One region of the Aquabacterium sp. A08 genome, then DNA from elsewhere that is predicted to be linked to it. Evidence: predicted binding sites of a transcription regulator. Region 1 holds the regulator's gene; each other region holds the start of a gene.
What was found. The regulator sigma-54, encoded in region 1, starts transcription at its own class of promoters, with help from an activator protein. The targets are predictions, from matches to a motif close to TGGCANGNAANCTGCTTT.
Positions count from the first base shown of each region.

Region 1 (7,756 bases):
CGCCGGCGGCGGCGATGCGCTCGCCATAGGGCGGGTTGAGCAGCATCACCCCCGGCGTGGGGCTGGGCGGCAGGCGCTGCAGGGCGTCGCCGCCGCGCAGTTCCAGCGCGGCCATGACGCCGGCGCGCTCGGCGTTGCGGCGCGCGAAGTCCACCATGCGGAAGGCGACGTCGCTGCCGAAGATGAAGGGCGCGGTGCCGGGCGGCAGCGGCCGCTCGGCGGCTTGCGCTTCCTGTTTGAGCGCCTGCCAGACGTGGGGCTGGTGCGGCAGCAGTTTCTCGAAGGCGAAGCGGCGCAGCCGGCCGGGCGCCAGGTTGAGCGCCACCTGCGCGGCCTCGATCAGCACCGTGCCGCTGCCGCAGCAGGGGTCGTACAGCGGCACCGGGCGGCCTTGTTCGTCCCAGCCGGTCCAGCCGGTGGCGGCGATCATGGCGGCGGCCAGGGTTTCCTTCAGCGGCGCGTCGCCCTTGTCCTCGCGCCAGCCGCGCTTGAACAGCGGTTCGCCCGAGGTGTCGATGTACACCGACACGTCCTCGTGCGTCAGGTGGGCGAACACGCGCACGTCGGGCCGGGCGGTGTCCACGCTGGGGCGCTCGCCGCGTTTGTCGCGCAGTCGGTCGCAAATCGCGTCTTTGACGCGCAGCGCGGCGAAGTTCAGGCTTTTCAGCGGGCTGTGCTGGGCGGTGATCTCGACCTTGAGGGTGCGCTGCGGGGTGAACCAGATTTCCCAGGCCACGCCGGCGGCGGCGCCGTACACGTCTTGTTCGCTGCGGTAGGGCTGGCGCGCCAGGCGCACCAGCACGCGCTGGGCCAGGCGGCTGTGCAGGTTGAGCTGCTGCGCCTGGCGCCAGCTGCCGGCGAGTTCCACGCCGGCGCGGCCGACGCGCAACTCGCCCGCGGGCACGCCGGTGATGCGTTGCACCTCGTCGGCCAGGTAGGTTTCCACGCCGGCGGCGCAGGGCAGGAACAGGGTGAGGGCGTTCATGGCGAACTTTCGGGTCGGTGGGGGCGCGTCGGCGGGGCGGCGCGCCCGGGGGTCACAGGGCCTTGCGCAGGTTGGCCGGCGCGATGCGCAGCGACTCGCGGTACTTGGCCACGGTGCGGCGCGCGCACTCGATGCCTTGTTCCTTGAGCATGTCGGAAATCTGGTTGTCGCTCAGCGGCTTTTTGGCGTCCTCGCCGGCCACGAACTGCTTGATCAGCGCGCGCACCGCGGTGCTCGACGCGTTGCCGCCGGTTTCGGTGCCCAGCGCCGAGCCGAAGAAGTACTTCAGCTCGAAGGTGCCGAAGGGCGTGGCCATGTACTTGGCGGTGGTCACGCGGCTGATGGTGGATTCGTGCAGCCCGAGTTCGTCGGCGATCTCGCGCAGCACCAGCGGGCGCATGGCCAGTTCGCCGTGCAAAAAGAAGCTGCGCTGGCGTTCGACGATGGCGCTGGCCACGCGCAGGATGGTGTCGAAGCGCTGCTGGATGTTCTTGATGAACCAGCGCGCCTCCTGCAGCCGCTGCTGCATGCCCTGGGCGCTGTCGCCCTTGTGGCCGCGCATGGCGTTGGCGTAGACGTCCTGCACGCGCAGGCGCGGCATCACCTCGGGGTTGAGCTGCACCTTGAAGCCGCGGCCTTGGGGCGTGACGATGACGTCGGGCACCACCACGTTGCGCTCCACGTTGGCAAAACGCCGGCCGGGTTTGGGTTCGAGCCGGGCGATCAGCGCGAGCGCGGCCTTGACCACCTCGTCCGTGCAGCCGCACAGGGTGGCCAGGCGCTTGACGTCGCGCTTGGCCATCAGCTCCAGCGGCTGTTCGCAGAGGGCCAGGGCGGCGCGGGCCTCGGGGCTGTTGCGCAGCTCCAGGATTTGCAGCGTCAGGCATTCGGCCAGGTGGCGCGCGCCCACGCCGGCCGGCTCCATGTGCTGCAGCCAGTGCAGCACGGTGTGCAGCAGCTGTTGCAGTTCTTCGGCGCGGGCCAGCCGTTCGTCGCCGTACAGGGCGCGGCCGCGGGCCTGTTCTTCCTGCGCCAGGATGGCCTCGGCCAGTTCGGGCAGGGGGTCGGCCAGGTAGCCGTCGTCGTTGAGCGACTCGATCAGGAAGTACAGCGCGGCGCGCTCGTCGTCGTTCAGGCGCAGCGCCAGGGCCTGCTGGTGCAGGTGGGCGGCCAGGCTGACGTGTTCGCTGGCCAGGTCGGCGGCGCTGGCGGTGTCGTCGTCGGCCGCGCCGTTGCGCGGCGGGGCGTCGCCGCCCCATTCGCTGTCGTCGGCGCGCAGCTCCACGGTGCCGTCGCCGTCCCAGCTATGTTCGACCGGGGCGCTGTCCTCGCCGCCGCCTTCCGCGGCTGGGCTGGTGTCGTTGCCGTCGCCGGGGGCGTCGGCGCTGCGTTCGCGCGGGGCGGGGGCGGCAGGCTCGGTGGCCCACTCGCTCACCTGGTCGCCCAGGCTCACCGGCGCGTCGGCCTGGTCCAGGCCAAAGTCCTCGCGCTCGGCGGCTTCCTGTTCGCGCTCCAGGAACGGGTTCTCGTCGAGCATCTGCTCGACCTCCTGCGCCATTTCGAGCGTGCTCAGCTGCAGCAGCCGGATCGACTGTTGCAGCTGTGGCGTCAGCGCCAGGTGCTGCGAAACGCGGAGGGACAGGCCTTGCTTCATGCGCCCGGCCTCACATGCGGAAGTGCTCGCCGAGGTAAACCCGGCGCACGTCGGCGTTCTCCACGATCTCGGCCGGGGTGCCCTGGGCCAGCACCCGCCCGTCGCTGATGATGAAGGCGTGGTCGCAGATGCCCAGCGTTTCGCGCACGTTGTGGTCGGTGATGAGCACGCCGATGCCGCGCGACTTTAGGAAGCCGATGATGCGCTGGATCTCGATGACGGCGATCGGGTCGATGCCGGCGAAGGGTTCGTCCAGCAGCACGAAGCGCGGGTTGGTGGCCAGCGCCCGGGCGATTTCCACCCGGCGCCGTTCGCCGCCCGACAGGGCCGGCGCCGGCGAGTGGCGCAGGTGCTGCACGTGCAGGTCTTCCAGCAGGCCGGTCAGGCGCTGCTCGATCTCGGCCTTGGGCAACGGGCGGCCAGCGGCGTCGGTCTGCAGCTCCAGCACGGCGCGCACGTTCTGCTCCACCGTCAGCTTGCGGAAGATGGAGGCCTCCTGCGGCAGGTAGCCCAGGCCCATGCGCGCGCGGCGGTGGATGGGCAGGCCCTGGATGGACTGGCCGTCGAGGGAAATGTCGCCCGCGTCGACGCGCACCAGGCCGACGATCATGTAGAACGAGGTGGTTTTGCCGGCGCCGTTGGGGCCGAGCAGGCCGACCACCTCGCCGCTGTGCACGGTGAGCGAGACGTCTTTGACCACCGGACGGCGGCCATAGCTTTTCTGCAGCCCGCGCACCTGCAGCTGGCTGGCGGGGGCGGCGGCCCCGGTCACGGGCGGGACTCCAGGCGCGGGCTGGGTTGCAGTCGGGGGGGCGGTGTGCCGGCCGCGTCGGCGTTGCCGGCGGCGGGGTTGGGCGTCAGCATGGCGCGCACCCGGCCACCGGGGTTGTCGGGCGAGCGGCTGGCGCCGCCGGCGTCCACCGTGAACACCTCGGTGCGGTTGTCGTAGACGATGGTGCCGCCGCTGGTCTGGTCGCTCAGGGTGGCGCCGCGGTAGCGGCGCAGCACCGCCTGGCCGATGAACTTCACCGTGTCGGCCTGGCTGTCGTAGTCGATGCGCAGCGCTTCGCCCTCGATGAACTCCTCCAGCCCCTCGCGCTTCTGGCGGAAGAAGGCGCGCTGGCCCTCGCGTCCCAGCACGGTGCTGAACTGGTTGTTCTGGGCGTCCTGGAGCACGTCCACCTGCTGGCCGCGGATGACGATGCTGCCCTTGGTGATGACCACGTTGCCGGTGAATACGCTGGTCTGGCGTGCGTCGTCGTAGCGCAGCGCGTCGGCCTCGATGTTCATGGCTTGGAGGCGGTCGGCGCGCTCGGCCAGGGCCGGGGCGGACAACCCGCCCGCCAGGGCCGCGGCGAGCAGCGCGGCGCGCAGGGCCCGGGCGTGGCGTGGTGGGGTGGTGGTCATGATCGGCACGAAAATTGCATTTGCAGGGTGTGTGCCGATTGTAGCCACAGCGCCCGCGGGCACAAGCCCGGGCCACGCGGCGGGTCGCGGTGGTGGGCCGGCCGCACGGTGGCGCGGCCGGCGCGCTTCAGCCCTTGCGCGCTTCCTGGATCAGCGCGTTGGCCACGGTCAGGGTGCGCGCGGCCTGGCCCGGCACGTAGTAGCGCCCGGCGATGCCCAGCGACGGCGTGGCCTCGACCTCGTAGGCGTCCTGCAGCTGGTTCGCGCGCTTGACCTTGCCCGCCACCCCGAAGGAGTTGAAGGTCTGGGTGAACTGGGCCTGGTTCAGCCCCTGCGCCGCGGCCCAGGCAATGATGGCGTCGGCGTTGTTCAGCCGCACCCGGTCCTGGTGGATGGCCTTGAACACGCGGTCGTGCAGGGCGTCGAGCTGGCCCAGCGCCTCCAGGGTGAAGTAGAGCCGCTGCAGGGGCTCGAAGGAGGCGTTGAAGCCCACCGGAGAGCGCCGCGCCACCACGTGGCCGGGCACGGTTTTCATCCAGTCCTTGAAGGCGGGCTCGAAGTTGTAGCAGTGGACGCAGGTGTAAGCGAAGAACTCGATCACCTCGACCTTGCCGGCCGGGGCGTCCACCGGGGCAGGGCGGGCCAGGCGGCGGTAGTCGCTGCCTTCGCGCAAGCCGCTGCCCTGGGCCCAGGCGGCGGTGGGCAGCCAGGCGCCCAAGGTGCCGGCGGCGGTGGCGCCCAGCACGGCGCGGGAAAAGTCTCGTCTTTGCATGGTGGCTTCACTCCGTGGATCGGTCGCGGGGCCGTCTCGGCCCGGCTCTGGGGTTGGGGCGCCGTCGCCGCGGGAAAGTTCCGGGGCGATACAGCTGGTCACAAGCCGGTTCAGCGCTGGACGCGCACCAGCGCGGTCTCCACGCCTTGGGCCTTGAGGCGTTCCTGCTGGGCCTCGGCGTCGGCCTTGGCGGGGTAGGGGCCCAGGCGCACGCGGAACACCGGGCGGCCGGCCTGTTCGCGCTCGCTGACCTGGGCGGCAAAGCCCAGCATGGCCAGGCGGGCGCGCTGGGCTTCGGCCTCGTCGGGGCCGCGGAAGGCGCCCACCTGCACGAAGTAATGGAAGGGGTCCACCGCCGGCGGCGCCTCGACCGACGCCACCGGGCCGGGGCTGCCGGCGCGGTCCTGGATCAGGGCGCCCAGCGGGTCGGCGGGTGTGGACGGCGCCGGCGCGGGGGCGGCCGCCGGTGGCGTGGCAGCAGCCTGGGCGTCGGCGGGAGTCACGGCGGCGGGCGGGGCCGGTTTGGTCGACAGCGCGGCGTTGGGGTTCCAGTCCTTGTTGCGCTCGGCCTCGATCGCGTCCTGCCCGGGTTTGCGCTGCACGCCGCGGTCCACCAGCGGCACCGGCACCTTGGTCACGTACACCGCCACGGCCAGGGCGGCGCCCAGGCCCACCAGCAGGCCGATGATGAAGCCCAGCAGGGTGCCGCCGCGCAGGGCACGGGGGGGGCGGGGGGTTTGCGTCATGGGGGGCTTTCGGTTCACATCTTCTGTGGCGCGCTCACGCCGAGCACGGCCAGGCCATTGTGCAGCACCCGGGCGGTGGCCGCGACCAGGGCCAGGCGCGCGCGCTTGACGGCCTCGTCCTCCACCAGGATGCGTTCGGCGTCGTAGTAGCTGTGGTACGCGGCGGCCAGTTCGCGCAGGTAGAAGGTCACGTCGTGCGGGGCGAAGTCGGCCGCGGCGGCGCTCAGCATCTCGGGGTACTTGGCCAGTTGCAGCATCAGGGCCTGGGCCTGCGGGCCTTCCAGGGCCGACAGGTCGGCGTCTTGCAGGCTGGCGACGTCGCCGCCCCAGCTGGCCAGCACCGAGCAAATGCGCGCGTGGGCGTACTGCACGTAGAACACCGGGTTGTCGTTGTTCTGCTGGATGGCCAGGTCCACGTCGAAGGTGTATTCGGTGTCGGGCTTGCGGCTGAGCAGGAAGAAGCGCACCGCGTCGGCGCTGGTCCACTCGATCAGGTCGCGCAGGGTGACGTAGCTGCCCGCGCGTTTGGAAATCTTCACTTCCTCGTCGCCGCGCACCACGCGCACCATGGTGTGCAACACGTAGTCGGGGTAGCCCTGTGGAATGCCCACGCCGGCGGCCTGTAGGCCGGCGCGCACGCGGGCAATGGTGCCGTGGTGGTCGGTGCCCTGGATGTTGATGACCTTGCTGAAGCCGCGTTCCCACTTGGTGATGTGGTAGGCCACGTCGGGCACGAAGTAGGTGTAGCCGCCGTCGCTCTTGCGCATGACGCGGTCTTTGTCGTCGCCGTAGTCGGTGGACTTGAGCCACAGCGCGCCGTCCTGCTCGTAGGTCTTGCCGGCGTCGATCAGCTTTTGTACCGCCTGCGCCACGCGGCCGCTGGTGTACAGGCTGGACTCCAGGTAGTACTGGTCGAACTTCACCTGAAAGGCCTGCAGGTCCAGGTCTTGCTCGTGGCGCAGGTAGGCCACGGCGAACTGGCGGATGCCGTCGAGGTCGTTCACGTCGCCGCTGGCGGTGAATTCCCGGTCGTCGGCTTTCACCGTCTTTTTGGCGAGGAAGTCGTTGGCGATGTCCTGGATGTACTCGCCGTTGTAGGCGGCCTCGGGCCATTCGGCGTCGCCGGGCTTGAAGCCTTGGGCGCGCAGCTGGGTGGAGTTGGCCAGGGTTTCGATCTGCACACCCGCGTCGTTGTAATAGAACTCGCGGTGGACGTTCCAGCCCTGCGTCTCGAACAGGTTGCAGAGGGCGTCGCCCAGCGCGGCCTGGCGGCCGTGGCCCACGTGCAGCGGGCCGGTGGGGTTGGCGGACACGAACTCGACCAGCACGCGTTGGCCGTTGCTGGGTTGCTGGCCAAAGGCGGCACCCGCGGCCAGCACCTCGCGCACCACTTGCTGTTTGGCGGCGGGCTTGAGTTTGATGTTCAAGAAGCCAGGGCCGGCGATGTCGAGCGCGTCCACCCAGCGCTGGAAGGCGGGGGTGGCCTGCAGGGCGTCCACCAGCTGCTGGGCCAACTGGCGCGGGTTGGCCTTGAGCGGCTTGGCCAGCTGCATGGCGGCGGTGCAGGCGAAGTCGCCGTGGCTGGCCTGCTTGGGGTTTTCGAACGCGGCCTTGCTGCCGGCGCCGGGCGAGAGGGTTTCCAGCTCGGCGGCCAGGGCGGCGAGCAGTTCGTGTTTGACGGAGAGCATGGGGTGGGATTTTAGGCTCAGGCCTTCACCCAGGCGTGGGCTTTCAGGTCGTCCAGCGCCACGTGCTCCAGGGCGCGCGCGTGGCAGCTTTCCAGCACCACCGGCGGGGCGCAGCCGGCGTCCAGCGCTTCCTGCCAGCGCAGCGCGCACAGGCACCAGCGGTCGCCCGGCTTCAGGCCGGGGAAGCGCCACTGCGGCCGGGGGGTGACGAGGTCGTTGCCGCGCGCCTTGGAAAACGCCAGAAATTCGGCCGTGACCCGGGCGCAGACGACGTGGGAGCCGGTGTCGTCGGGGCGGGTGTGGCAGCAGCCGTCGCGCAGGTAGCCGGTCAGCGGGTCGTAGGAGCAGGCGCGCAGCGGCGTGCCGAGGACGTTGAGGGCGGTCATGGCGTGCGGGGAGTGGGGTGGAGCGGTAAGGTGGCGTCCACCGGTGCGGGGTGTCCCGTGCCGGTGGGGCGGGGGCGGGTGCGCTGGGCCAGGTGCTCGCCCAGGGGCGGCAACGGCT
Region 1 covers NZ_JAAQQT010000692.1:42,645-50,400, forward strand. The annotation lists gene HA630_RS19785 (class I SAM-dependent RNA methyltransferase) at 1-985, opposite strand, end outside; gene rpoN (RNA polymerase factor sigma-54) at 1,038-2,639, opposite strand; gene lptB (LPS export ABC transporter ATP-binding protein) at 2,650-3,411, opposite strand; gene lptA (lipopolysaccharide transport periplasmic protein LptA) at 3,408-4,046, opposite strand; gene HA630_RS19805 (thiol:disulfide interchange protein DsbA/DsbL) at 4,174-4,818, opposite strand; gene HA630_RS19810 (SPOR domain-containing protein) at 4,929-5,564, opposite strand; gene argS (arginine--tRNA ligase) at 5,579-7,252, opposite strand; gene HA630_RS19820 (DUF2237 family protein) at 7,270-7,638, opposite strand; gene HA630_RS19825 (metal-dependent hydrolase) at 7,635-7,756, opposite strand, start outside.

Region 2 (7,756 bases), on a different contig from region 1:
CCGCCCCAACGCCGCGGCCATGGCGCAGGCCACCCCGGCCCCCACCAGCAGCGCGCCGGCCAGGCCGGGACCGCGGGTGTAGGCCACCAGCTCGACCTCGGCCAGCGCGCGCCCGGCCTGCGCCAGGGTGGCTTCGGTCAGCGGCAGCACGCGGCGGATGTGGTCGCGGCTGGCCAGCTCGGGCACCACGCCGCCGTAGGCCCGGTGCATCTCGATCTGGCTGTGCAGCGCGTGGCCCAGCAGGCGCGGCACCCCGCCCTGCCCGGCGGCGGCCTCGACCAGCGCCACCCCGGTTTCGTCGCACGACGATTCGATTCCCAATATCAACATGCCGCCAGTGTACGGCGGTGCACAATAGCGGGGTAAACCCTGAGCGGCACCCGGTGCCCGCAGGCCCACGAACGCCCACCCCTGGCCCCGATGAAAACCGGTTTGAGCTTCCTGATGGCCGCCAAGCAGTGCGAGATGGCGGACCTGCGGCAACTGCAGCAGACCAGCGCGCTGGTGCGGGTGACCTCGCGCATGATCCACGAACTGCAGCGCGAGCGGGGCCTGAGCAACCTGTTCCTGGGCTCGCGCGGCGAACGCTTTGGCGAGGCCCTGCGCGGCCAGACCGGCGCCAGCGACGCCACCGCAGTGGAGTTGCGCGCCGCCTTTGACGGCCTGGACACCGGCGCCGGCCGGCACGACAACGGCGCCCGGCTGTTCAGCCGCATCGCCTACGTGCTGCACGGCCTGGGCGCCCTGCCGGGCCTGCGCAGCGGCATCGCGGCCCTGCAGTGGACGCCTGCGCGCGCCACGGCGGCCTATGGGCAGCTGATCGCCGGGCTGCTGGCGGTGGTGTGCGAAGCGGCCGACACCGCCAGCGACCCCGCCATTTCACGCCTGCTGGTGGCGCTGTTCAATTTCATGCAGGGCAAGGAATTCGCCGGGCAAGAACGCGCCACCGGCGCGGCCATGTTCGCCAGCGGCGCCACCGAACACGATGCGCAGCAGCGGCTGCTGCACCTGATCGACTCGCAGGAACGCTGCCTGCAGGTGTTCAGCGACTTTGCTAGCCACGACACCCGCAGCCTGTGGCGCGAGTGCCAGCGCGCCTCGGCCCTGGTGGAGCTGGAACGGATGCGCCGCCTGCTGGGCACCGCCAGCGTGGGCGGGCCGCTGAACACCCAGCTGAGCCAGCCCTGGTTCGACTGCTGCAGCCAGCGCATGGACGAGATGCGGCTGGTGGAGAACCAGATGACGCAGGAGCTGCTGCAGCGCTGCGCCACACAACTGGCCGCCACCGACCAGGAACTGCAACACCTGCAGGAGCTGCAGGCCCGGCTGGACGGCCCGCAGGCCAGCGCCGGCACCGACCCGGCGGTGCTGGAGCAGTTTTTCCACGACGCCCGCCCCTCGGGCACCGCCCCGACCCAGCCGGTGGGTTCGCAGCTGGAGCGCTCGGTGCTGGACATGGTGCAGGCTCAGGCCCAGCGCCTGCAGTCCATGGCCGACGAGCTGGACACCGTGCGCGCCAGCCTGAACGAGCGCAAGGTGATCGAGCGCGCCAAAGGCCTGCTGATGGCCCACCGCCAGCTCAACGAAGAAGCCGCGCACAAGGCCATGCGCCAGATGGCGATGAGCCAGAACAAACGCCTGGTGGACGTGGCCGAGGCGGTGCTGGCCATGCGCGACGTGCTGGCGGCAAGCGGCCGCTGACACACCCACGCACCGACTCAGTGCCTCGGCGCACCGCGGCGCGCACGGCACGCACCGCCGCGGCCCATCGCGCCGGCGGAGGCGCCGGGGGCGTCGGTCTTTTCTGCCCTGGCAACCTCTGGAAATCGACCGCTGGCTTTCACCTGGCACGGCTTCTGCTAGAGGGTTGACAGCGATTTGAGCCAACGGCGGCACGAATCGACGTCTTCCCGGACACATGGACAACGGCGTCCATCGCCCACTGGTTGGCCCAGTGGTGCGGTGGACGCCGTTTTTCGTGGGCCCGGGCCTTGAAGTCCCGCTCCAGGAGTTGTCATGCCCCACACCCCCTCCACCGCCGCAACGGCCCTGCCCCCGACCGACCGCCCCGCCACCCCCAACCGCCGCGCCTGGCTCCAGCAGGGTGCGGCCCTGACCGGCGCGGCGCTGTTCTCCAGCCTGGGGCACCACGGCGTGTGGGCCGCCGGCTCCGACGCCCCGGAAAAGAAAGAGGTCAAGATCGGCTTCATCCCGCTGACCGACTGTGCCAGCGTGGTCATGGCCTCGGTGCTGGGCTTCGACCAGAAGTACGGCGTCAAGATCATCCCGACCAAAGAGGCCAGTTGGGCCGGCGTGCGCGACAAGCTGGTCAACGGCGAACTGGACTTGGCCCACGTGCTCTACGGCCTGATTTACGGTGTGCACCTGGGCACCGCCGGCCCCAAGAAGGACATGGCGGTGCTGATGAACCTGAACCACAACGGCCAGGCCATCACCCTGAGCAAGGCGCTGGCCGGCCAGGGCGCGGTGGACGGCCCCAGCCTGGCCAAGGTGATGGCGCAGAAACCGCGCGAATACACCTTCGCCGGCACCTTCCCCACCGGCACCCACGCCATGTGGATGCACTACTGGCTGGCGGCCGCGGGCATCAACCCGCTGTCGGGCGCCAAGCTGATCACCGTGCCACCGCCGCAAATGGTGGCCAACATGCGCATCGGCAACATGGACGGCTTCTGCGTGGGCGAGCCCTGGAACCACCGCGCGATCATGGACGGCATCGGCATCACCGCCAACACCACCCAGGACATCTGGAAAGACCACCCAGAAAAGGTGCTGGGCACCACCAGCGAATTCGTGAGCAAGTACCCCAACACCACCCGCGCGGTGATGATGGCGGTGCTGGAGGCCAGCCGCTGGATCGACGCCGGCCTGCAGAACAAGCTGAAGATGGCCGAAACGGTGGCGCAGAAGAGCTACATCAACACCAGCGTAGACGCGATCAACCAGCGCATCCTGGGCCGCTACCAGAACGGCCTGGGCAAGACCTGGGACGACCCGAACCACATGAAGTTTTTCAACGACGGGTTGGTGAACTTCCCCTTCCTGAGCGACGGCATGTGGTTCCTGACCCAGCACAAGCGCTGGGGTTTGCTCAAGAGCCACCCCGACTACCTGGGTATCGCCAAACAGGTGAACCGGGTGGACCTGTACAAGTCGGTGGCCGGCGCCATGGGCATCGGCGTGCCCAAGGACGTGCTGCGCAGCAGCAAGTTCATCGACGGTGTGACCTGGGACGGCAAGAACCCGGCCCAGTACGCCGACGGTTTCAAGATCAAGGCCTGAGGAGGGTTGCACCATGGTCAGCGCCGTGTTTCACGCCCCGCTGGAGTCGGCGCCGCCGGCGTCCAGCCCTTCTGCCCTTCACCCCCAAGCCGGCGCTGCGCCGGTGGTGGCGGCCGCCACGCCGCCCGCGCCGCGTGCCGGCTTCGACGCGTCGGCCCTGGCCTGGGCCGTGGTGCCCCCGGTGCTGGGCCTGGCCCTGCTGGTGGGCCTGTGGTACTTGGTGTCGGTGTCCACCGGCAGCAGCATCCCGACCCCGCTGGACACCTGGACGCAGGCCGTGGCGATTTTTTCCGACCCCTTCTACCGCAACGGCCCGAACGACCAGGGCGTGGGCTGGAACGTGCTGATGTCGCTGCAGCGCGTGGCCATGGGCTTCGGCCTGGCCGCGCTGGTGGGCATTCCGGCGGGCTTTGCCATCGGCCGCTTCGATTTTCTGAGCCGCATGTTCAACCCGCTCATCAGCCTGCTGCGCCCGGTCTCGCCGCTGGCCTGGCTGCCGATCGGCCTGCTGGTGTTCAAGGGCGCCAACCCCGCGGCGATCTGGACCATCTTCATCTGCTCCATCTGGCCGATGGTCATCAACACCGCGGTGGGCGTGCAGCGCGTGCCGCAGGACTACATGAACGTGGCCCGCGTGCTCAACCTGAGCGAGTGGAAGATCGTCACCAAGATCCTGTTCCCGGCGGTGCTGCCCTACATGCTGACCGGCGTGCGCCTGGCGGTGGGCACGGCCTGGCTGGTGATCGTGGCGGCCGAGATGCTGACCGGCGGCGTGGGCATCGGCTTCTGGGTCTGGGACGAGTGGAACAACCTGAACGTCACCAACATCATCGTGGCGATCTTCGTCATCGGCATCGTCGGCCTGCTGCTGGAACACGCCCTGATCCAACTGGCCACGGCCTTCACGTTCGAAGAGGTGAAATCATGAGCGACAGCAAGTACATCCGCATCGAAGGCGTGGCCCAGACCTTCAAGACGAAAAAGGGCCTGTTCCCGGCGCTGCGCGACATCGACCTGACGATCGCCAAAGGCGAGTTCGTGGCCCTGATCGGGCACTCGGGCTGCGGCAAGTCCACCTTGCTCAACCTGATCGCCGGTCTGACCAGCCCGACCCAGGGGGTGCTGCTGTGCGCCGGGCGCGAGATCGCCGGCCCCGGCCCGGAGCGCGCGGTGGTGTTCCAGAACCATTCGCTGCTGCCGTGGCTGACCTGCTTCGACAACGTCTATCTGGGGGTGGAGCGGGTGTTCGGCTCTGGGGCGCGCAGCACCGGTCAGAAGGCCGAAGGCAAGGCCCAGCTGACCGAACGCACCCACGCCGCGCTGGCCCTGGTGGGGCTGACGCACGCGGCGCAGAAGCGCCCAGGCGAAATCAGCGGCGGCATGAAGCAGCGCGTGGGCATTGCCCGCGCCCTGGCCATGGAGCCCAAGGTGCTGCTGATGGACGAGCCCTTCGGCGCCCTGGACGCGTTGACCCGCGCCAAGCTGCAGGACGAGCTGCTGGACATCGTCGCCCGCACCCAAAGCACGGTGGTGATGGTGACGCACGACGTGGACGAAGCGGTGCTGCTGTCCGACAAGATCGTGATGATGACCAACGGCCCCGCCGCCACCATTGGCGAGGTGCTGACGGTGGACCTGCCACGCCCGCGCCACCGGGTGGAACTGGCCGAAGACCCGGCCTACCTGCACTGCCGCAAGGCGGTGATCGACTTCCTTTACACGCGCCAGGCGCACGTGGAAAAGGCCGCCTGACCGAGCCCGGTCACCCCCCCCGAAACCCCAGCGAACCACGGCCGGTCGGACACCGGTCGGGGGGTCGCTCACCCCTGAATGTGGAGTTGGAGCTGCGCCATGGACATGCGAGTCGAACCCAAAAGCAAAATGAAACTGGTGATGGTGGGCAACGGCATGGCCGGCGTCCGGGCGCTGGAGGAGCTGTTCAAGCTCGCCCCGGACCTGTACGACATCACCGTCTTCGGCGCCGAGCCGCACCCCAACTACAACCGCATCCTGCTGTCGCCGGTGCTGGCCGGCGAGCAGACGCTGGAGGAGATCGTCCTCAACGACTGGTCCTGGTACCAGGAGCACGGCATCACCCTGCACGCCGGCTGGACGGTGACCGCGGTGGACCGCACCCGCCGCCTGGTGCACGCCCGCAACGCCCAGGGCCAGACCCAGAGCGTGGCCTACGACCGGCTGGTGCTGGCCACCGGCTCCAACCCCTTCATGCTGCCCATCCCCGGCAAGGACCTGCCGGGCGTGCTGGCCTACCGTGACATTGCAGACACCCAGGCCATGATTGATGCGGCCACGGTGCACAAACACGCGGTGGTGATTGGCGGCGGCTTGCTGGGCCTGGAAGCCGCCAACGGCCTGATGAAACGCGGCATGGAGGTGACGGTGGTGCACGTGGGCCCCTGGCTGATGGAGCGCCAGCTCGACGAGGTGGCGGGCCAACTGCTGCAACAGTCGCTGGAACAGCGCGGCATGAAATTCCTCATGGGCGCACAGACCCAGGCGCTGCTGGCCAACGACAGTGGCCGCGTGGCTAAGGTGCAGTTCAAGGACGGCAGCACCGTGCCCGCCGACCTGGTGGTGATGGCCGTGGGCATCCGCCCCAACACCGCGCTGGCCGAGAGCATGCACCTGCACGTGAACCGCGGCATCGTCGTCAGCGACACGCTGCAGACCGTGACCGACCCGCGCATCTACGCCGTGGGCGAATGCGCGGCGCACCGCGGCATCGCCTACGGCCTGGTGGCGCCGCTGTTCGAGCAGGGCAAGGTGCTGGCCAACCACCTGGCCGAATTCGGCATCGGCCGCTACACCGGCTCGCTCACCTCGACCAAGCTCAAGGTCACCGGCATCGACCTGTTCAGCGCGGGCGATTTCATGGGCGGCGAAGGCACGGAAGAAATCGTGATGAGCGACCCCTTCGGCGGTGTCTACAAGAAGCTGGTGATCAAGGACGACCAGCTGGTGGGTGCCTGCCTGTACGGCGACACGGTGGATGGCGGCTGGTACTTCAAGCTGCTGCGCGAAGGCCGCAAGGTGCACGACATCCGCGACAAGCTGATGTTCGGGGAATCGAACATCGGCGACGCGGGCCACGCGGGGCAGAACAAGGCCGCGGCCATGGCCGACAGCGACGAGGTCTGCGGCTGCAACGGTGTGACCAAGGGCACCATCTGCAAGGCCATCAAGGACAAAGGCCTGTTCACGCTGGATGAGGTGAAGAAGCACACCAAGGCCAGCGCCAGCTGCGGCTCCTGCACCGGCCTGGTCGAGCAGATCCTGATGGCCACGGTGGGCGCCGGCTACTCCGCCACGCCGAAGAAGAAGGCCATCTGCGGCTGCACCGAGCACAGCCACCAGGACGTGCGCGATGCGATCCGCAACGACAAGCTGCTGACCATCGCCGACACCTTCAAGGCCCTGGGCTGGAAGACGCCCAATGGCTGCGCCACCTGCCGTCCGGCCATCAACTACTACCTGATCAGCACCTGGCCCAAACAGGCCAAGGACGACCCGCAAAGCCGCTTCATCAACGAACGCAGCCACGCCAACATCCAGAAGGACGGCACCTACAGCGTGATCCCGCGCATGTGGGGCGGCGAAACCACGGCCAGCGAACTGCGCCGCATCGCCGACGTGGTGGACAAATACGCCATCCCGACCGTCAAGGTGACCGGCGGCCAGCGCATCGACCTGCTGGGCGTGAAGAAGGAAGACCTGGTGGCCGTGTGGAAAGACCTGGACATGCCCAGCGGCCACGCCTACGCCAAGGCGCTGCGCACGGTGAAGACCTGCGTCGGCAGCGAATGGTGCCGCATGGGCACGCAGAACAGCACCCAGATGGGCAAGGACCTGGAGCGTGCCATGTGGCGCATGTACGCCCCGCACAAGGTGAAGTACGCCGTCAGCGGCTGCCCGCGCAACTGCGCCGAGGCCGGCATCAAGGACGTCGGCATCATCGGTGTGGACAGCGGCTGGGAGATGTACATCGCGGGCAACGGCGGCATCAAGACCGAGGTGGCGCACTTCTTCACCAAGCTCAAAACCGCCGAAGAGGTGCTGGAGTACACCGGCGCCTTCATGCAGCTCTACCGCCTGGAAGGCTGGTACCTGGAACGCACCGTGCACTATGTCAACCGCGTGGGCCTGGACTACGTGAAAAAGAAAATTCTGGACGACCACGAAGGCCGCAAAGCCTTGTGGGCCGATCTGCAAGCCGCCCTCGACGGCGAACCTGACCCCTGGTTCGAATTCGCCAAGGCCGAAGTGGATGTCCGCCAGTTTGAACCCGTCAAGACCGTTGTGAAAGAAGGAGCCTCGGCATGAGCACCCCCCAACCCGAATGGACCCTGATCTGCCGCGTGGAAGACATTCCCGTGCTGGGCTCGCGCCGCGTGGCCCGCGCGCAGGGGCTGGACGTCGCCGTCTTCCGCAACAC
Region 2 covers NZ_JAAQQT010000666.1:6,482-14,237, forward strand. The annotation lists gene tsaD (tRNA (adenosine(37)-N6)-threonylcarbamoyltransferase complex transferase subunit TsaD) at 1-330, opposite strand, end outside; gene HA630_RS16245 (nitrate regulatory protein) at 421-1,701, shown strand; gene HA630_RS16250 (CmpA/NrtA family ABC transporter substrate-binding protein) at 2,017-3,303, shown strand; gene ntrB (nitrate ABC transporter permease) at 3,317-4,231, shown strand; gene HA630_RS16260 (ABC transporter ATP-binding protein) at 4,228-5,055, shown strand; gene nirB (nitrite reductase large subunit NirB) at 5,155-7,644, shown strand; gene nirD (nitrite reductase small subunit NirD) at 7,641-7,756, shown strand, end outside.
Region 2: a site for sigma-54 is predicted at 1,846-1,863, ahead of HA630_RS16250 (CmpA/NrtA family ABC transporter substrate-binding protein). Genes of this name have one in related genera too.

Region 3 (7,756 bases), on a different contig from region 1:
CGGGGGGCCAGGGCACGATGAGCTGGATGGGCCGTTGCGGCCAGGGTGCAGAGGGTGAAGGGGGGTTGGCACTGGCCCACCGCGGCAGCGCGGCGGCCAGGCCGGTGGCGCTGGCGCCGCGCAACCAGGCGCGCCGGGTCGGGGCCGAAGAATCGATGGGCAAGGCAGTCTCCGTGGGTCGCGGTCGTGTCGCCGCGTGTGCAACACCTGCAAGCAAATACCGCGCCCGTTTTTCAGGCACTGAAATTGCTAGAAACTCTGCACCGTGTGACACTCGCACACGGCGATGCCAGAACACAGGAGACCACGAATGACTTTGACACCCCCCCGCACCCCTGCCCGCCCGCGTGCCCTGCGCGCCACCGCGTTGGGCCTGGCCCTGGCCGCCCTGCTGGGCGCCGGCTGGTCCACGGCACAAGCGCAGTCGGTGTACGTGTCCAGCGAAAAAGACAACAAAATCGTCGTGTTCGATGCCGCCGGCAAACAGACCGGCACCATCGACGTGTGCCAGCGCCCGCGCCACCTGATGGCCAGCCGCGACCAGACCAAGCTGTACGTGTGCTGCGGCGACAGCAACCAGCTGGGGGTGGTGGACCTGGCCAGCGGCAAAATGGTGGACACCGTGCCGCTGGGCGACAGCCCCGAAATTTTCGACCTGAGCCCGGACGGCAAGGTGGCCTACGTGTCCATTGAGGACGAAAACGTGATGGCCGCCTACGACCTGGCCAGCAAAAAGCCGCTGTTCCAGGTGAAAACCGGCGGCGAACCGGAGGGCATTCTGGTCACCAAGGACGGCAAGTTCGCCTACGTCACGTCCGAAGAGGCCAACCTGGTCCACCTGGTGGACCTGACGGGCAAGAAGGTGGTCAAGGACATCAAGGTCGGCAACCGGCCACGCCGCTTCGCCCTGTCGCCCGACGGCAAGGAGCTGTGGGTGACGAACGAACTCAGCGCCAACGTCAGCGTGCTCGACACCGCCACCCACCAGGTCAAGGCCACGGTGGCCTTCAACATCCAGGGCCTGCGCCAGCCCGACATCACCCCGGTGGGCGTGGTGATGACGCGCGATGGCAAGACCGCCTGGGTCAGCCTGGGCAAGGCCAACCACGTGGCCGAGGTGGACGTGGCGACCAAGCAGGTGCGGCGCACCGTGCTGGCCGGCAAGCGCGCCTGGGGCCTGGGCCTGAGCCCGGACGAACGCACCCTGTACGTGACCAACGGCCTGTCGGACGACATGACCCTGGTGGACACGCAACAGGCCAAGGCCGTGCGCACCGTGGCCGCCGGCCGCGTGCCGCACACCCCGCTGGTGCTGAAATGACGCGCACGCCCCGCCGCTTGCATTGGGGCGCCTGGGGCGTGGGGGCGGCGCTGCTGGCCGGTGCCGTCGCGCCCGCTCTGGCGGTGAGCACCCACACGGTGGCGGTGGTGTCGCTCGACGACGACCCCCGCCACCTGCCGCGCCGGCTGGAGCGCCGCTACCCCGGCCACCCCGGCGGCACGCTGCTGGCCGCCGCCCAGTTGGGCGCCAGCGACGCCGAGGTGGGCCTGCGCGCCGCCGACCTGCAGCTGAAGGTGCGCGAGGCCACCGCCCGCAACGCCGACGACCTGCCCCGGGTGCTGCAGCAGCTCAAGGCCGACATGGTGGCCTACTGGGTGTTGGACCTGCCCGAAGCCCAGACCGTGCAGGCGGCCAAGGCCGCCGGCGGGGCCGCCCTGCTGTTCAACGCCAGCGCCAGTGCCGACGGTCTGCGCGGGGCGCAGTGTGGGGCCACCCTGTTCCACACCTACCCCAGCCAGCACATGCTGCAAGACGCGCTGGCCCAGTACCTGGCCGCGCGCAACTGGCGCAACGCCCTGGTGCTGCAGGGCCCGGACCCGGACGACGTGGCCATGGGCCAGTCGTGGCAGCGCGCGGCCAAGCGCTACGGCGTCAAGGTGACGGCGACCAAACCGTTCAAGCTCTCGGGCGATCCGCGCGAGCGGGACCTGGCCAACCCGCGCCTGCTGACCAACGACCGCGGCCACGACGTGGTGGCGGTGATGGACGCCGACGGCGAATTCGCCCGCACCCTGCCCTACGCGACCCAGCAGCCGCGCCCGGTGGTCGGTGCCAACGGCCTGGTGCCGCTGGCCTGGCACCCGCAATGGGAGCGCAACGGCGGCCCGCAGGTGAACCGCCGCTTCCAGCGCAGCGCCGCGCGGCCCATGACCGGCCAGGACTGGGCCGCCTGGGTGGCCGTGAAGGCGGTGGCCGCGCTGCTGAGCGAGCACGCCAAAGCCCCCCTGGCCGAACAGGCCCGCCAGCTGCGCGCCGGCCAGGTGTTCGTGGACGGCGCCAAGGGCCCGCGCCTGTCGTTCCGCGCCTGGGACGGCCAGTTGCGCCAGCCCCTGTTCCTGAGCCACGTGGACGGCGTGGTCGGCACCGCGCCGCTGGACGGCGTGCTGCACCCCACCGAGGTGCTGGACACCCTGGGCGTGGACCAGAAGGAAACCGCGTGCAAAGCCCGTCCCTGAGCCCGACGCCAGGCGCGGCGCCCCCGGCCCCGCCGCTGGCGGTCCACCTGCTGCGCGCCCTGCGCGCGGTGGTGGGCCGCGAGCTGCACAAATTCCTGCGCCAGCCGGCGCGGCTGGCCTCGGCCCTGGTGCGGCCGCTGCTGTGGTTCGTGGTGTTCGCGGCTGGATTCCACAACGTGTTCGGCGTGGCCATCATCCCGCCGTACGAGACCTACATCGAATACAAGGTCTACATGGTGCCCGGCCTGCTGGGCATGATCGCGCTGTTCAACGGCATGCAAAGCTCGCTGTCGCTGGTGTACGACCGGGAAATGGGCATCATGCGGCTGCTGCTGACGGCGCCACTGGCGCGCGGCTGGCTGCTGGGCTTCAAGCTGCTGGCGGGCACCACGCTGTCGCTGGTGCAGATGGTGGTGTTCCTGGGCATCGCCTGGGCCTTCGGCGTCACCTTCCCGCCGCTGCACCTGCTGGCCGCGCTGCCGGTGATGGTGGGCGCCGCCGTGCTGCTGGCCTCGCTCGGTCTGATGCTGTCGGTGTACGTGCGCCAGCTAGAAAACTTCGCCGGCACGATGAACTTCGTCATTTTCCCGATGTTCTTCATCAGCCCGGCGCTGTACCCGCTGTGGAAGCTGGAGGAGGCCGGCGCGCTGTGGCTGCACACCCTGGCCCGCTACAACCCCTTCACCCACGCGGTGGAGGCCATGCGCTTTGCCCTGGAAGGGCAATGGAACGGGCCGGGTCTGGCGGTGCTGCTGGGCGGCACGCTGGTGTGTTTCGCACTGGCCCTGCGCGGCTACGACCCGCAACGCGGCTGGATCCGCCAGCGCGGCGCCCCCTGAAGCCGGGGCGGGCCGGCCCCGCCCCCTCAAGCATCTGAAACACAAATAAGCACAGGAGACGACGATGCCCCCCACCCCACCCCCCCACGGCCCCGACCGCCGCCGCTGGCTGCGCGACACCGCCTGGCGCCTGGGCGCCGTGGGTGCCGGCGGCCTGGGCTGGACCGCGCCGGCCCAGGCCCAGACCGACCACACCGGCGGCGACCCGCTCGGCTCCATGCAGTGGCCGGTGGTGAAACGCAAGTTCATGGGCGACGAACCGGCCCGCTTCAGCCCACTGGTGCAGATCAAGGGCCCGCCGTTTGCCGAAGACGCAATGAACGTGCCGGTGCTGCTGGACGCGCGCGCGCTGGCCCGCAGCGGCGCAGCCATCGACCGCATCGTGGTGGTGGCCGACCGCAACCCGGTGCAGCAGGTGCTGACCTTCGAGCCGCACCGGGCCCTGCCGGTGCTGGCCTTTCGCTTCCGGCTGGAGCAGGGTTCGCCCCTGCGCGCCCTGGTGCGCACCCGCGACGGCCAGTGGCACGTGGGCCAGACCTGGGTGAACGCGGCCGGCGGCGGCTGCACCGTGCCCGGCGCCACCCGCGCCGACGGCAGCTGGAGCCAGACCCTGAACCAGGTGCAGGCGCGTTTTTTCCGCAATGTCCTGGACGGCCAGGGCACCCGCCTGCGCCTGCGGGTGATGCACCCGATGGACACCGGCCTGGTGGCCGGCATCCCAGCCTTCCACATCGAGGAACTGGTGCTGCGCGACAGCGCCGACCAGGTCTGGTGGCGGCTGGAGCTGCACGAACCGGTGTCGGAAAACCCGCTCATCACCTTCGAGCTGGCACAGACGCCCCCCGGCACGCTGGTGCTGCAGGGGCGCGACAACAACGGCAACCGCATCCACCACGAGGTGACGGCATGAGGGCCACCGCACACGGCCCCGCAGGCCGCACAGTACCGCTGCCGCACCGCGCCACGGGCTGGCGCCCGACCGGCTGGGCCGCCGGGCTGGCCTGGGCCTGCACCGCCGGGCTGGCCTGGGCGCAGGCGCCGGCACCCACCCCGCCCCTCGCAGCGGCCACGGCCACTGTGGCCCAGCCCGACGCCACCCGGCTCGACCACGGCCTGCGCCCGCGCGCCATCGCCCCCAACACCTGGGTCATCGAAGGCGCGGTCGCCGACTTCGGCCGCGCCAACGGCTGCAACATCATCAACACCGGCTTCATCGCCACGCCGGCCGGGGTGATCGTGGTCAACACCGGGCCGGGGCGGCTGTACGGCGAACAGCAGCGCCAGGCGATCGCCCGCGTCACGCCGCTGCCGGTGGTGCGGGTGCTCAACCTCAACCTGCACCCCGACTATTTTTTTGGCAACCAGGCCTACGGCGACGTGCCGACCGAAGCCCTGCCCGGCAGCATCCGCGGCATGCGGGCCGAAGGCCAGGCCTACGAGGACAACCTGTTCCGCCTCTGCGGCGACTGGATGAAAGGCACCGAGTCCACCCCGGCGCGGCAGGCGCTGCAGCCGGGCGTGTTCGAGTGGGGCGGCCACCGGCTGGAACTGCTGCGCCTGAGCGGCCACACCGACGACGACCTGGTACTGATCGACCACAGCACCGGGGTGGTGTTTGCCGGCGGGCTGGTGTTTGCCGACCGGGTGCCGACCACGCCACACGCCCGCCTGGTCGACTGGCAGGCCAGCCTGGAACGCCTGCGCCAGCGCGCCAGCGCCCTGCCGCTGCGGGTGATGGTGCCCAGCCACGGCCCGGTGCACACCGACCTGCGCGGCCTGGAACAGACCCGGGACTGGCTGCAGTGGCTGGCACACACCCTGAGCGACAGCGCCCGCGCCGGCCTGGACCTGGGCGAGGTGCTGGCCTTGCCGATTCCCCCGCGTTTTGCCGGCTGGGCCGCGTTGCCGGCGGAGTACGTGCGCTCGGTCACCCACCTCTACCCCCAGCACGAACTGGCCGCCTTGCGCGGCCAGCCGGCCCCGGGTGTCACAGGGCGTTGATCCAAAGTGGAACACCCTGTGACAACCCGCGCGGGGGGCGTTGCAACACTGTCACCACCGCCGGGGTGACGGGGCCGCGGCGGCGCGCCAAAACCCCGGGTAAGCCCTAGGCCCGGGCTTGGCACGCAATTTGCCCCATGGTGCCCGACACGTGGCAGTGGCGCAGAGGGCGCCCCGGCCCAACGGTCAATCGACATCCATGCCCATCCACAGACAGCAGGAGACTGAACGTGAAAAGAAAACTTTTGAGCATTCTGGTGATGGCCGCGGCCGCCCAGGTCGGCGCCCAGGTCACCAACGACATGATCGCCAAAGACGCCACCACCACCGACAACGTGTTGAGCTGGGGTTTGGGCACGCAGGGTCAGCGCTTCTCGCCCCTGGCCGACATCAACGCCAAGACCATCAACCGCCTGGTGCCGGTGTGGTCCATGTCCTTCGGTGGTGAAAAGCAGCGCGGCCAGCAGTCGCAGCCCATCATCCACGATGGGGTGATGTACGTCACCGCCTCCTACTCGCGCATCTACGCGGTCGACACCAAGACCGGCAAGAAGCTGTGGAAGTACGAGCACCGCCTGCCCGAGGGCATCATGCCCTGCTGCGACGTGATCAACCGCGGCGCCGCCATCCACGGCGACCTGGTGATCTTCGGCACCCTGGACGCCCAGCTGGTGGCCCTGAACCGCAAGACCGGCCGCGTGGCCTGGCGCGAAAAAATCGACGACTACGCCGCCGGCTACAGCTACACCGCGGCCCCGCTGATCGCCGAAGGCCTGCTGCTGACCGGCGTGTCCGGCGGCGAGTTCGGCGTGATCGGCCGCGTGGAAGCGCGCGATCCGCAAACCGGCAAGATGGTCTGGACCCGCCCGGTGGTCGAAGGCCACATGGGCTACAAGGACGGCAAGGAAAACGGCATCACCGGCACCACCAACGCCACCTGGCCGGGCGACACCTGGAAAACCGGCGGCGCGGCCACCTGGCTGGGCGGCACCTACGACCCGAAAACCGGCCTGGCCTACTTCGGCACCGGCAACCCGGGCCCCTGGAACAGCCACGTGCGCAAGGGCGACAACCTGTACTCGGCCTCCACCGTCGCCATCGACGTGAAGTCCGGCCAGATCAAGTGGCACTACCAGAACACCCCCAACGACGGCTGGGACTACGACGGGGTCAACGAGTTCGTGACCTTTGACATGGACGGCAAGCGCGTCGGCGGCAAGGCCGACCGCAACGGCTTCTTCTACGTCAACGACGCGGCCACCGGCAAACTGGTCAACGCCTTCCCCTTCGTCACCAAGACGACCTGGGCCACCGGCATCGACCTGAAGACCGGCCGCCCCAACTTCGACCCGGACAACCGCCCGGGCGACCCGACCGCCGCCGGCGGCGACGGCTCCAAGGGCAAGGCCGTGTTCTCGGCCCCGGGCTTCCTGGGCGGCAAGAACCAGATGCCCATGGCCTACAGCCCCAAGACCGGCCTGTTCTACGTGCCCACCAACGAGTGGGGCATGGAGATCTGGAACGAGCCCATCACCTACAAGAAGGGCGCGGCCTTCCTGGGCGCCGGCTTCACCATCAAGCCGCTGTACGACGACTACATCGGCTCGCTGCGCGCGGTCAACCCCAAGACCGGCAAGATCGAATGGGAAGTCAAGAACGAAGCCCCGCTGTGGGGCGGCGTGCTGACCACCGGCGGCGACCTGGTCTTCTGGGGCACCCCGGAAGGCTACCTGAAGGCCGCCGACGCCAAGACCGGCAAGATCGTGTGGCAGTTCCAGACCGGCTCCGGCGTGGTGGCCCCGCCTGTGACCTGGAAACAGGACGGCGAGCAGTACATCACCGTCGTCTCCGGTTGGGGTGGCGCGGTGCCGCTGTGGGGCGGTGAGGTCGCCAAGAAGGTCAACTTCCTGGAGCAAGGCGGCTCCGTGTGGACCTTCAAGCTGATGAAGTGATGTGAACGTCTCCGTGCCGGGGTGCGACGTCCGGCACGGACCTTGACGGCACCGCAGACTGCTGTGGTTTGGTCTGCGGTGCCTTTTTTGTTTCCGAATTTCGAGTTGTCCCGATGAACACCTTGTTGACCGCCGCCGCGGCCCTGGCCTTGAGCGCCGCCCTCGCCCCTGCCCACGCCAGCCTCGACCTGAACAAGGCCACCGAACTGGCCAAGGCCAGCGGCTGCTATTCCTGCCACGCCCCGGACGAAAAAATCGTCGGGCCCTCGTTCAAATCCATTGCCAACAAGTACGCCGGCGAGGCCGACGCCGCCGCCACCCTGGCGCAGTCGGTGCAAAACGGCTCGCGCGGCAAATGGGGCCGTGTGCCCATGCCGCCGCACGGCAGCCTGAGCCCGGCCGACCTGAAGCTGCTGGGCGGCTGGGTGCTGACCTTCAAGGACTGAA
Region 3 covers NZ_JAAQQT010000705.1:14,400-22,155, forward strand. The annotation lists gene HA630_RS21630 (tripartite tricarboxylate transporter substrate binding protein) at 1-163, opposite strand, end outside; gene HA630_RS21635 (PQQ-dependent catabolism-associated beta-propeller protein) at 311-1,321, shown strand; gene HA630_RS22525 (branched-chain amino acid ABC transporter substrate-binding protein) at 1,318-2,517, shown strand; gene HA630_RS21640 (ABC transporter permease) at 2,499-3,356, shown strand; gene HA630_RS21645 (quinoprotein dehydrogenase-associated SoxYZ-like carrier) at 3,421-4,266, shown strand; gene HA630_RS21650 (quinoprotein relay system zinc metallohydrolase 1) at 4,263-5,357, shown strand; gene HA630_RS21655 (PQQ-dependent methanol/ethanol family dehydrogenase) at 5,618-7,309, shown strand; gene HA630_RS21660 (c-type cytochrome) at 7,423-7,755, shown strand.
Region 3: a site for sigma-54 is predicted at 5,477-5,494, ahead of HA630_RS21655 (PQQ-dependent methanol/ethanol family dehydrogenase). Genes of this name have one in related genera too.

Region 4 (7,756 bases), on a different contig from region 1:
TTTTGTAGACGCCGCCCACCGGGTCGCTCATCAGGATTTCTTCGCAGCCCTCGCCGCCCATGAAGTTGCCGGCGCTGAACAGGTCGATCCCGGTGACCTTGAGCTTGGTCGAGGTGAGCGAGCCGGTGTAGCGGCCGATGCCGAATTCGGCCAGGTGGTTGGCCAGCACCTTGCCCTGCTCGAACAGCGGCGCCACCAGGCCGTAGGCGATGCCGCGGTGCGCCGCGCATTCGCCCACGGCGTAGATGCGCGGGTCGGTCACGGTCTGCAGCGTGTCGCTGACGACGATGCCGCGGTTCACGTGCAGGTGCATGCTCTCGGCCAGCGCGGTGTTGGGGCGGATGCCCACGGCCATCACCACCAGGTCGGCGGGCACGGTGCTGCCGTCCTTGAACTGCACCTTAGCCACGCGGCCACTGTCGTTGGCCAGCAGCGCCTGGGTCTGTGCGCCCATGAGGAATTTCATGCCGCGCTGTTCCAGCGACTGTTGCAGCAGTTGGCCCGCCACCTCGTCGAGCTGGCGCTCCATCAGCCAGGGGCCCACGTGCACCACCGTCACCTCCATGCCGCGTTTCATCAGGCCGTTGGCGGCTTCCAGGCCCAGCAAGCCGCCGCCAATCACCACCGCGTGTTTGTGCACCGTGGCCGCATCAATCATGGCCTGGGTGTCTGCAATGTCACGGTAGGCCAGCACGCCCGGCAGGTCCTTGCCGGGGATGGGCAGCATGAAGGGGTTGGAGCCGGTGGCCAGCACCAGCCGGTCGTAGGCCACGCTCTGGGTCTGGCCCTGGGCGTTGCGGGCGTGCACCAGGCGGCGGGTGCGGTCCACCGCGGTCACCGTCCAGCCGGCGTGCAGGGTGATGCCGTGCTCCTGGTACCAGGACCAGTCGTTGAGGACGATCTCCTCCAGCGTCTGCTCGCCGGCCAGCACCGGCGACAGCAGGATGCGGTTGTAGTTGGGGTGCGGCTCGGCGCCGAAGACGGTGATGTCGTACAGGTCCGGGGCGAGCTTGAACAGCTCCTCCAGCGCCCGGACGCCGGCCATGCCGTTGCCCACCATCACCAGTTTCATTTTGCTTTTGGGTTCGACTCGCATGTCCATGGCGCAGCTCCAACTCCACATTCAGGGGTGAGCGACCCCCCGACCGGTGTCCGACCGGCCGTGGTTCGCTGGGGTTTCGGGGGGGGTGACCGGGCTCGGTCAGGCGGCCTTTTCCACGTGCGCCTGGCGCGTGTAAAGGAAGTCGATCACCGCCTTGCGGCAGTGCAGGTAGGCCGGGTCTTCGGCCAGTTCCACCCGGTGGCGCGGGCGTGGCAGGTCCACCGTCAGCACCTCGCCAATGGTGGCGGCGGGGCCGTTGGTCATCATCACGATCTTGTCGGACAGCAGCACCGCTTCGTCCACGTCGTGCGTCACCATCACCACCGTGCTTTGGGTGCGGGCGACGATGTCCAGCAGCTCGTCCTGCAGCTTGGCGCGGGTCAACGCGTCCAGGGCGCCGAAGGGCTCGTCCATCAGCAGCACCTTGGGCTCCATGGCCAGGGCGCGGGCAATGCCCACGCGCTGCTTCATGCCGCCGCTGATTTCGCCTGGGCGCTTCTGCGCCGCGTGCGTCAGCCCCACCAGGGCCAGCGCGGCGTGGGTGCGTTCGGTCAGCTGGGCCTTGCCTTCGGCCTTCTGACCGGTGCTGCGCGCCCCAGAGCCGAACACCCGCTCCACCCCCAGATAGACGTTGTCGAAGCAGGTCAGCCACGGCAGCAGCGAATGGTTCTGGAACACCACCGCGCGCTCCGGGCCGGGGCCGGCGATCTCGCGCCCGGCGCACAGCAGCACCCCCTGGGTCGGGCTGGTCAGACCGGCGATCAGGTTGAGCAAGGTGGACTTGCCGCAGCCCGAGTGCCCGATCAGGGCCACGAACTCGCCTTTGGCGATCGTCAGGTCGATGTCGCGCAGCGCCGGGAACAGGCCCTTTTTCGTCTTGAAGGTCTGGGCCACGCCTTCGATGCGGATGTACTTGCTGTCGCTCATGATTTCACCTCTTCGAACGTGAAGGCCGTGGCCAGTTGGATCAGGGCGTGTTCCAGCAGCAGGCCGACGATGCCGATGACGAAGATCGCCACGATGATGTTGGTGACGTTCAGGTTGTTCCACTCGTCCCAGACCCAGAAGCCGATGCCCACGCCGCCGGTCAGCATCTCGGCCGCCACGATCACCAGCCAGGCCGTGCCCACCGCCAGGCGCACGCCGGTCAGCATGTAGGGCAGCACCGCCGGGAACAGGATCTTGGTGACGATCTTCCACTCGCTCAGGTTGAGCACGCGGGCCACGTTCATGTAGTCCTGCGGCACGCGCTGCACGCCCACCGCGGTGTTGATGACCATCGGCCAGATGGAGCAGATGAAGATGGTCCAGATCGCCGCGGGGTTGGCGCCCTTGAACACCAGCAGGCCGATCGGCAGCCAGGCCAGCGGCGAGACCGGGCGCAGCAGGCTGATGAGCGGGTTGAACATGCGGCTCAGAAAATCGAAGCGGCCGATGGCAAAGCCCGCCGGAATGCCCACCAGCGCGGCCAGGCCGAAGCCCATGGCCACGCGCTGCAGCGACATCAGCACGTTCCAGCCCACGCCCTGGTCGTTCGGGCCGTTGCGGTAGAAGGGGTCGGAAAAAATCGCCACGGCCTGCGTCCAGGTGTCCAGCGGGGTCGGGATGCTGCTGCCGGTGGACACCGACACCAAGTACCACAGGCCCACCAGCAGGGCCAGGCCCAGCACCGGGGGCACCACGGCCCAGGCCAGGGCCGACGCGTCGAAGCCGGCACGCGGCGCGGGCGGCGTGGCGGCCGCCACCACCGGCGCAGCGCCGGCTTGGGGGTGAAGGGCAGAAGGGCTGGACGCCGGCGGCGCCGACTCCAGCGGGGCGTGAAACACGGCGCTGACCATGGTGCAACCCTCCTCAGGCCTTGATCTTGAAACCGTCGGCGTACTGGGCCGGGTTCTTGCCGTCCCAGGTCACACCGTCGATGAACTTGCTGCTGCGCAGCACGTCCTTGGGCACGCCGATGCCCATGGCGCCGGCCACCGACTTGTACAGGTCCACCCGGTTCACCTGTTTGGCGATACCCAGGTAGTCGGGGTGGCTCTTGAGCAAACCCCAGCGCTTGTGCTGGGTCAGGAACCACATGCCGTCGCTCAGGAAGGGGAAGTTCACCAACCCGTCGTTGAAAAACTTCATGTGGTTCGGGTCGTCCCAGGTCTTGCCCAGGCCGTTCTGGTAGCGGCCCAGGATGCGCTGGTTGATCGCGTCTACGCTGGTGTTGATGTAGCTCTTCTGCGCCACCGTTTCGGCCATCTTCAGCTTGTTCTGCAGGCCGGCGTCGATCCAGCGGCTGGCCTCCAGCACCGCCATCATCACCGCGCGGGTGGTGTTGGGGTACTTGCTCACGAATTCGCTGGTGGTGCCCAGCACCTTTTCTGGGTGGTCTTTCCAGATGTCCTGGGTGGTGTTGGCGGTGATGCCGATGCCGTCCATGATCGCGCGGTGGTTCCAGGGCTCGCCCACGCAGAAGCCGTCCATGTTGCCGATGCGCATGTTGGCCACCATTTGCGGCGGTGGCACGGTGATCAGCTTGGCGCCCGACAGCGGGTTGATGCCCGCGGCCGCCAGCCAGTAGTGCATCCACATGGCGTGGGTGCCGGTGGGGAAGGTGCCGGCGAAGGTGTATTCGCGCGGTTTCTGCGCCATCACCTTGGCCAGGCTGGGGCCGTCCACCGCGCCCTGGCCGGCCAGCGCCTTGCTCAGGGTGATGGCCTGGCCGTTGTGGTTCAGGTTCATCAGCACCGCCATGTCCTTCTTGGGGCCGGCGGTGCCCAGGTGCACACCGTAAATCAGGCCGTAGAGCACGTGGGCCAAGTCCAGTTCGCCGTTGACCAGCTTGTCGCGCACGCCGGCCCAACTGGCCTCTTTGGTCGGGATGATCTTGACGCCGTACTTCTGGTCGAAGCCCAGCACCGAGGCCATGACCACGCTGGCACAGTCGGTCAGCGGGATGAAGCCGATCTTGACCTCTTTCTTTTCCGGGGCGTCGGAGCCGGCGGCCCACACGCCGTGGTGCCCCAGGCTGGAGAACAGCGCCGCGCCGGTCAGGGCCGCACCCTGCTGGAGCCAGGCGCGGCGGTTGGGGGTGGCGGGGCGGTCGGTCGGGGGCAGGGCCGTTGCGGCGGTGGAGGGGGTGTGGGGCATGACAACTCCTGGAGCGGGACTTCAAGGCCCGGGCCCACGAAAAACGGCGTCCACCGCACCACTGGGCCAACCAGTGGGCGATGGACGCCGTTGTCCATGTGTCCGGGAAGACGTCGATTCGTGCCGCCGTTGGCTCAAATCGCTGTCAACCCTCTAGCAGAAGCCGTGCCAGGTGAAAGCCAGCGGTCGATTTCCAGAGGTTGCCAGGGCAGAAAAGACCGACGCCCCCGGCGCCTCCGCCGGCGCGATGGGCCGCGGCGGTGCGTGCCGTGCGCGCCGCGGTGCGCCGAGGCACTGAGTCGGTGCGTGGGTGTGTCAGCGGCCGCTTGCCGCCAGCACGTCGCGCATGGCCAGCACCGCCTCGGCCACGTCCACCAGGCGTTTGTTCTGGCTCATCGCCATCTGGCGCATGGCCTTGTGCGCGGCTTCTTCGTTGAGCTGGCGGTGGGCCATCAGCAGGCCTTTGGCGCGCTCGATCACCTTGCGCTCGTTCAGGCTGGCGCGCACGGTGTCCAGCTCGTCGGCCATGGACTGCAGGCGCTGGGCCTGAGCCTGCACCATGTCCAGCACCGAGCGCTCCAGCTGCGAACCCACCGGCTGGGTCGGGGCGGTGCCCGAGGGGCGGGCGTCGTGGAAAAACTGCTCCAGCACCGCCGGGTCGGTGCCGGCGCTGGCCTGCGGGCCGTCCAGCCGGGCCTGCAGCTCCTGCAGGTGTTGCAGTTCCTGGTCGGTGGCGGCCAGTTGTGTGGCGCAGCGCTGCAGCAGCTCCTGCGTCATCTGGTTCTCCACCAGCCGCATCTCGTCCATGCGCTGGCTGCAGCAGTCGAACCAGGGCTGGCTCAGCTGGGTGTTCAGCGGCCCGCCCACGCTGGCGGTGCCCAGCAGGCGGCGCATCCGTTCCAGCTCCACCAGGGCCGAGGCGCGCTGGCACTCGCGCCACAGGCTGCGGGTGTCGTGGCTAGCAAAGTCGCTGAACACCTGCAGGCAGCGTTCCTGCGAGTCGATCAGGTGCAGCAGCCGCTGCTGCGCATCGTGTTCGGTGGCGCCGCTGGCGAACATGGCCGCGCCGGTGGCGCGTTCTTGCCCGGCGAATTCCTTGCCCTGCATGAAATTGAACAGCGCCACCAGCAGGCGTGAAATGGCGGGGTCGCTGGCGGTGTCGGCCGCTTCGCACACCACCGCCAGCAGCCCGGCGATCAGCTGCCCATAGGCCGCCGTGGCGCGCGCAGGCGTCCACTGCAGGGCCGCGATGCCGCTGCGCAGGCCCGGCAGGGCGCCCAGGCCGTGCAGCACGTAGGCGATGCGGCTGAACAGCCGGGCGCCGTTGTCGTGCCGGCCGGCGCCGGTGTCCAGGCCGTCAAAGGCGGCGCGCAACTCCACTGCGGTGGCGTCGCTGGCGCCGGTCTGGCCGCGCAGGGCCTCGCCAAAGCGTTCGCCGCGCGAGCCCAGGAACAGGTTGCTCAGGCCCCGCTCGCGCTGCAGTTCGTGGATCATGCGCGAGGTCACCCGCACCAGCGCGCTGGTCTGCTGCAGTTGCCGCAGGTCCGCCATCTCGCACTGCTTGGCGGCCATCAGGAAGCTCAAACCGGTTTTCATCGGGGCCAGGGGTGGGCGTTCGTGGGCCTGCGGGCACCGGGTGCCGCTCAGGGTTTACCCCGCTATTGTGCACCGCCGTACACTGGCGGCATGTTGATATTGGGAATCGAATCGTCGTGCGACGAAACCGGGGTGGCGCTGGTCGAGGCCGCCGCCGGGCAGGGCGGGGTGCCGCGCCTGCTGGGCCACGCGCTGCACAGCCAGATCGAGATGCACCGGGCCTACGGCGGCGTGGTGCCCGAGCTGGCCAGCCGCGACCACATCCGCCGCGTGCTGCCGCTGACCGAAGCCACCCTGGCGCAGGCCGGGCGCGCGCTGGCCGAGGTCGAGCTGGTGGCCTACACCCGCGGTCCCGGCCTGGCCGGCGCGCTGCTGGTGGGGGCCGGGGTGGCCTGCGCCATGGCCGCGGCGTTGGGGCGGCCCACCCTGGGAGTGCACCACCTGGAAGGCCACCTGTTGTCGCCCTTTCTCAGTGCCGACCCGCCCGAGTTTCCCTTTGTCGCCCTGCTCGTTTCGGGCGGCCACACCCAGCTGATGCGCGTGGACGGCGTGGGCCGCTACGCGCTGTTGGGCGAAACCATCGACGACGCCGCCGGCGAGGCTTTTGACAAATCCGCCAAGCTGCTGGGCCTGGGTTACCCGGGTGGCCCGGCGCTGGCGCGACTGGCCGAACAGGGCCAGGCCGACGCTTTCAAGCTGCCGCGCCCGCTGTTGCACAGCGGCGACCTGGATTTTTCTTTCGCCGGCCTCAAAACGGCGGTGCTGACCCAGGCCAAAAAACTCGGTGCCGACCTGGACACCCGCCGCGCCGACCTGGCGGCTGCCACGCAGGCCGCCATCGTCGAGGTGCTGGTGAAAAAGTCGCTGGCAGCGCTGCAGCAGACCGGCCTGCGCCGGCTGGTGGTGGCCGGCGGCGTGGGTGCCAACCGCCTGCTGCGGGCGCAGCTGGACGCGGCCTGCCAGCGCCGCGGCGTGCGGGTGCATTACCCCGAACTGCACCTGTGCACCGACAACGGCGCCATGATCGCACTGGCCGCCGGCATGCGGGTCCAGGCGGGGCTGGTGCCGGCCGAGGCGCGCTGCTACAGCTTCGACGTGAAACCGCGCTGGCCGCTGGCCGAGCTGTCGGTGGTTTGAGGGCGTTAGGCTGCGCTCTCGTCTCCGGCTATAATCCATGGTTGCTTGTTTTATCGCAGGCAATTCACGCCCGTAGCGGCAAACCCCGATGCCTCTGGCACCGTTGGGCCACCTGCGACGGGATGCATGTCCACATTAGGAAAATTCTCATGATTTCTCAAGCCGCCAAGGCCGAAGTGATTGCCGCCAATGCCCGCGCCGCCAACGACACCGGCAGCCCCGAGGTGCAGGTCGGTATCCTGACCGCCCGCATCAACGAGCTGACCCCCCACTTCAAGACCCACCACAAAGACCACCACGGTCGCCGCGGTCTGCTGAAGATGGTGAGCCGCCGCCGCAAGCTGCTGGACTACCTGAAGTCCAAGGACGCCGACCGCTACCTGGCGCTGATCCAGAAATTGGGCCTGCGCAAGTAATCGGTTTGCCGAAGCACTGAACCCGCCAAACGCCTGGGTAGCTCAGCCGCCCCAGGCGTTTTTTGCTTTTTTCACCGGAGTTGCCGCCGTTCAGAGCGAAGCTGTGTCATTCCAACGGGCTTGTGCCCGTCCGCAGGCCCGCTGGAATGGCATCGTGTTCTGAAGAGGGCGCTCCCCACCCTGGGCGCCGTTGTCTGCGCCCGAACACCCAGGAGCACACCATGACCATGTTCAACAAAGTCACCAAAACCTTCCAGTGGGGCCAACACACGGTCCGCATGGAAACCGGCGAAATCGCCCGCCAGGCCAGCGGCGCCGTGCTGCTCGACATCGAGGGCACCGTGGTCCTGGCCACCGTGGTGGCCAA
Region 4 covers NZ_JAAQQT010000637.1:3,289-11,044, forward strand. The annotation lists gene nirB (nitrite reductase large subunit NirB) at 1-1,102, opposite strand, end outside; gene HA630_RS13300 (ABC transporter ATP-binding protein) at 1,202-2,029, opposite strand; gene ntrB (nitrate ABC transporter permease) at 2,026-2,940, opposite strand; gene HA630_RS13310 (CmpA/NrtA family ABC transporter substrate-binding protein) at 2,954-4,240, opposite strand; gene HA630_RS13315 (nitrate regulatory protein) at 4,556-5,836, opposite strand; gene tsaD (tRNA (adenosine(37)-N6)-threonylcarbamoyltransferase complex transferase subunit TsaD) at 5,927-6,973, shown strand; gene rpsO (30S ribosomal protein S15) at 7,123-7,389, shown strand; gene pnp (polyribonucleotide nucleotidyltransferase) at 7,611-7,756, shown strand, end outside.
Region 4: a site for sigma-54 is predicted at 4,394-4,411, ahead of HA630_RS13310 (CmpA/NrtA family ABC transporter substrate-binding protein). Genes of this name have one in related genera too.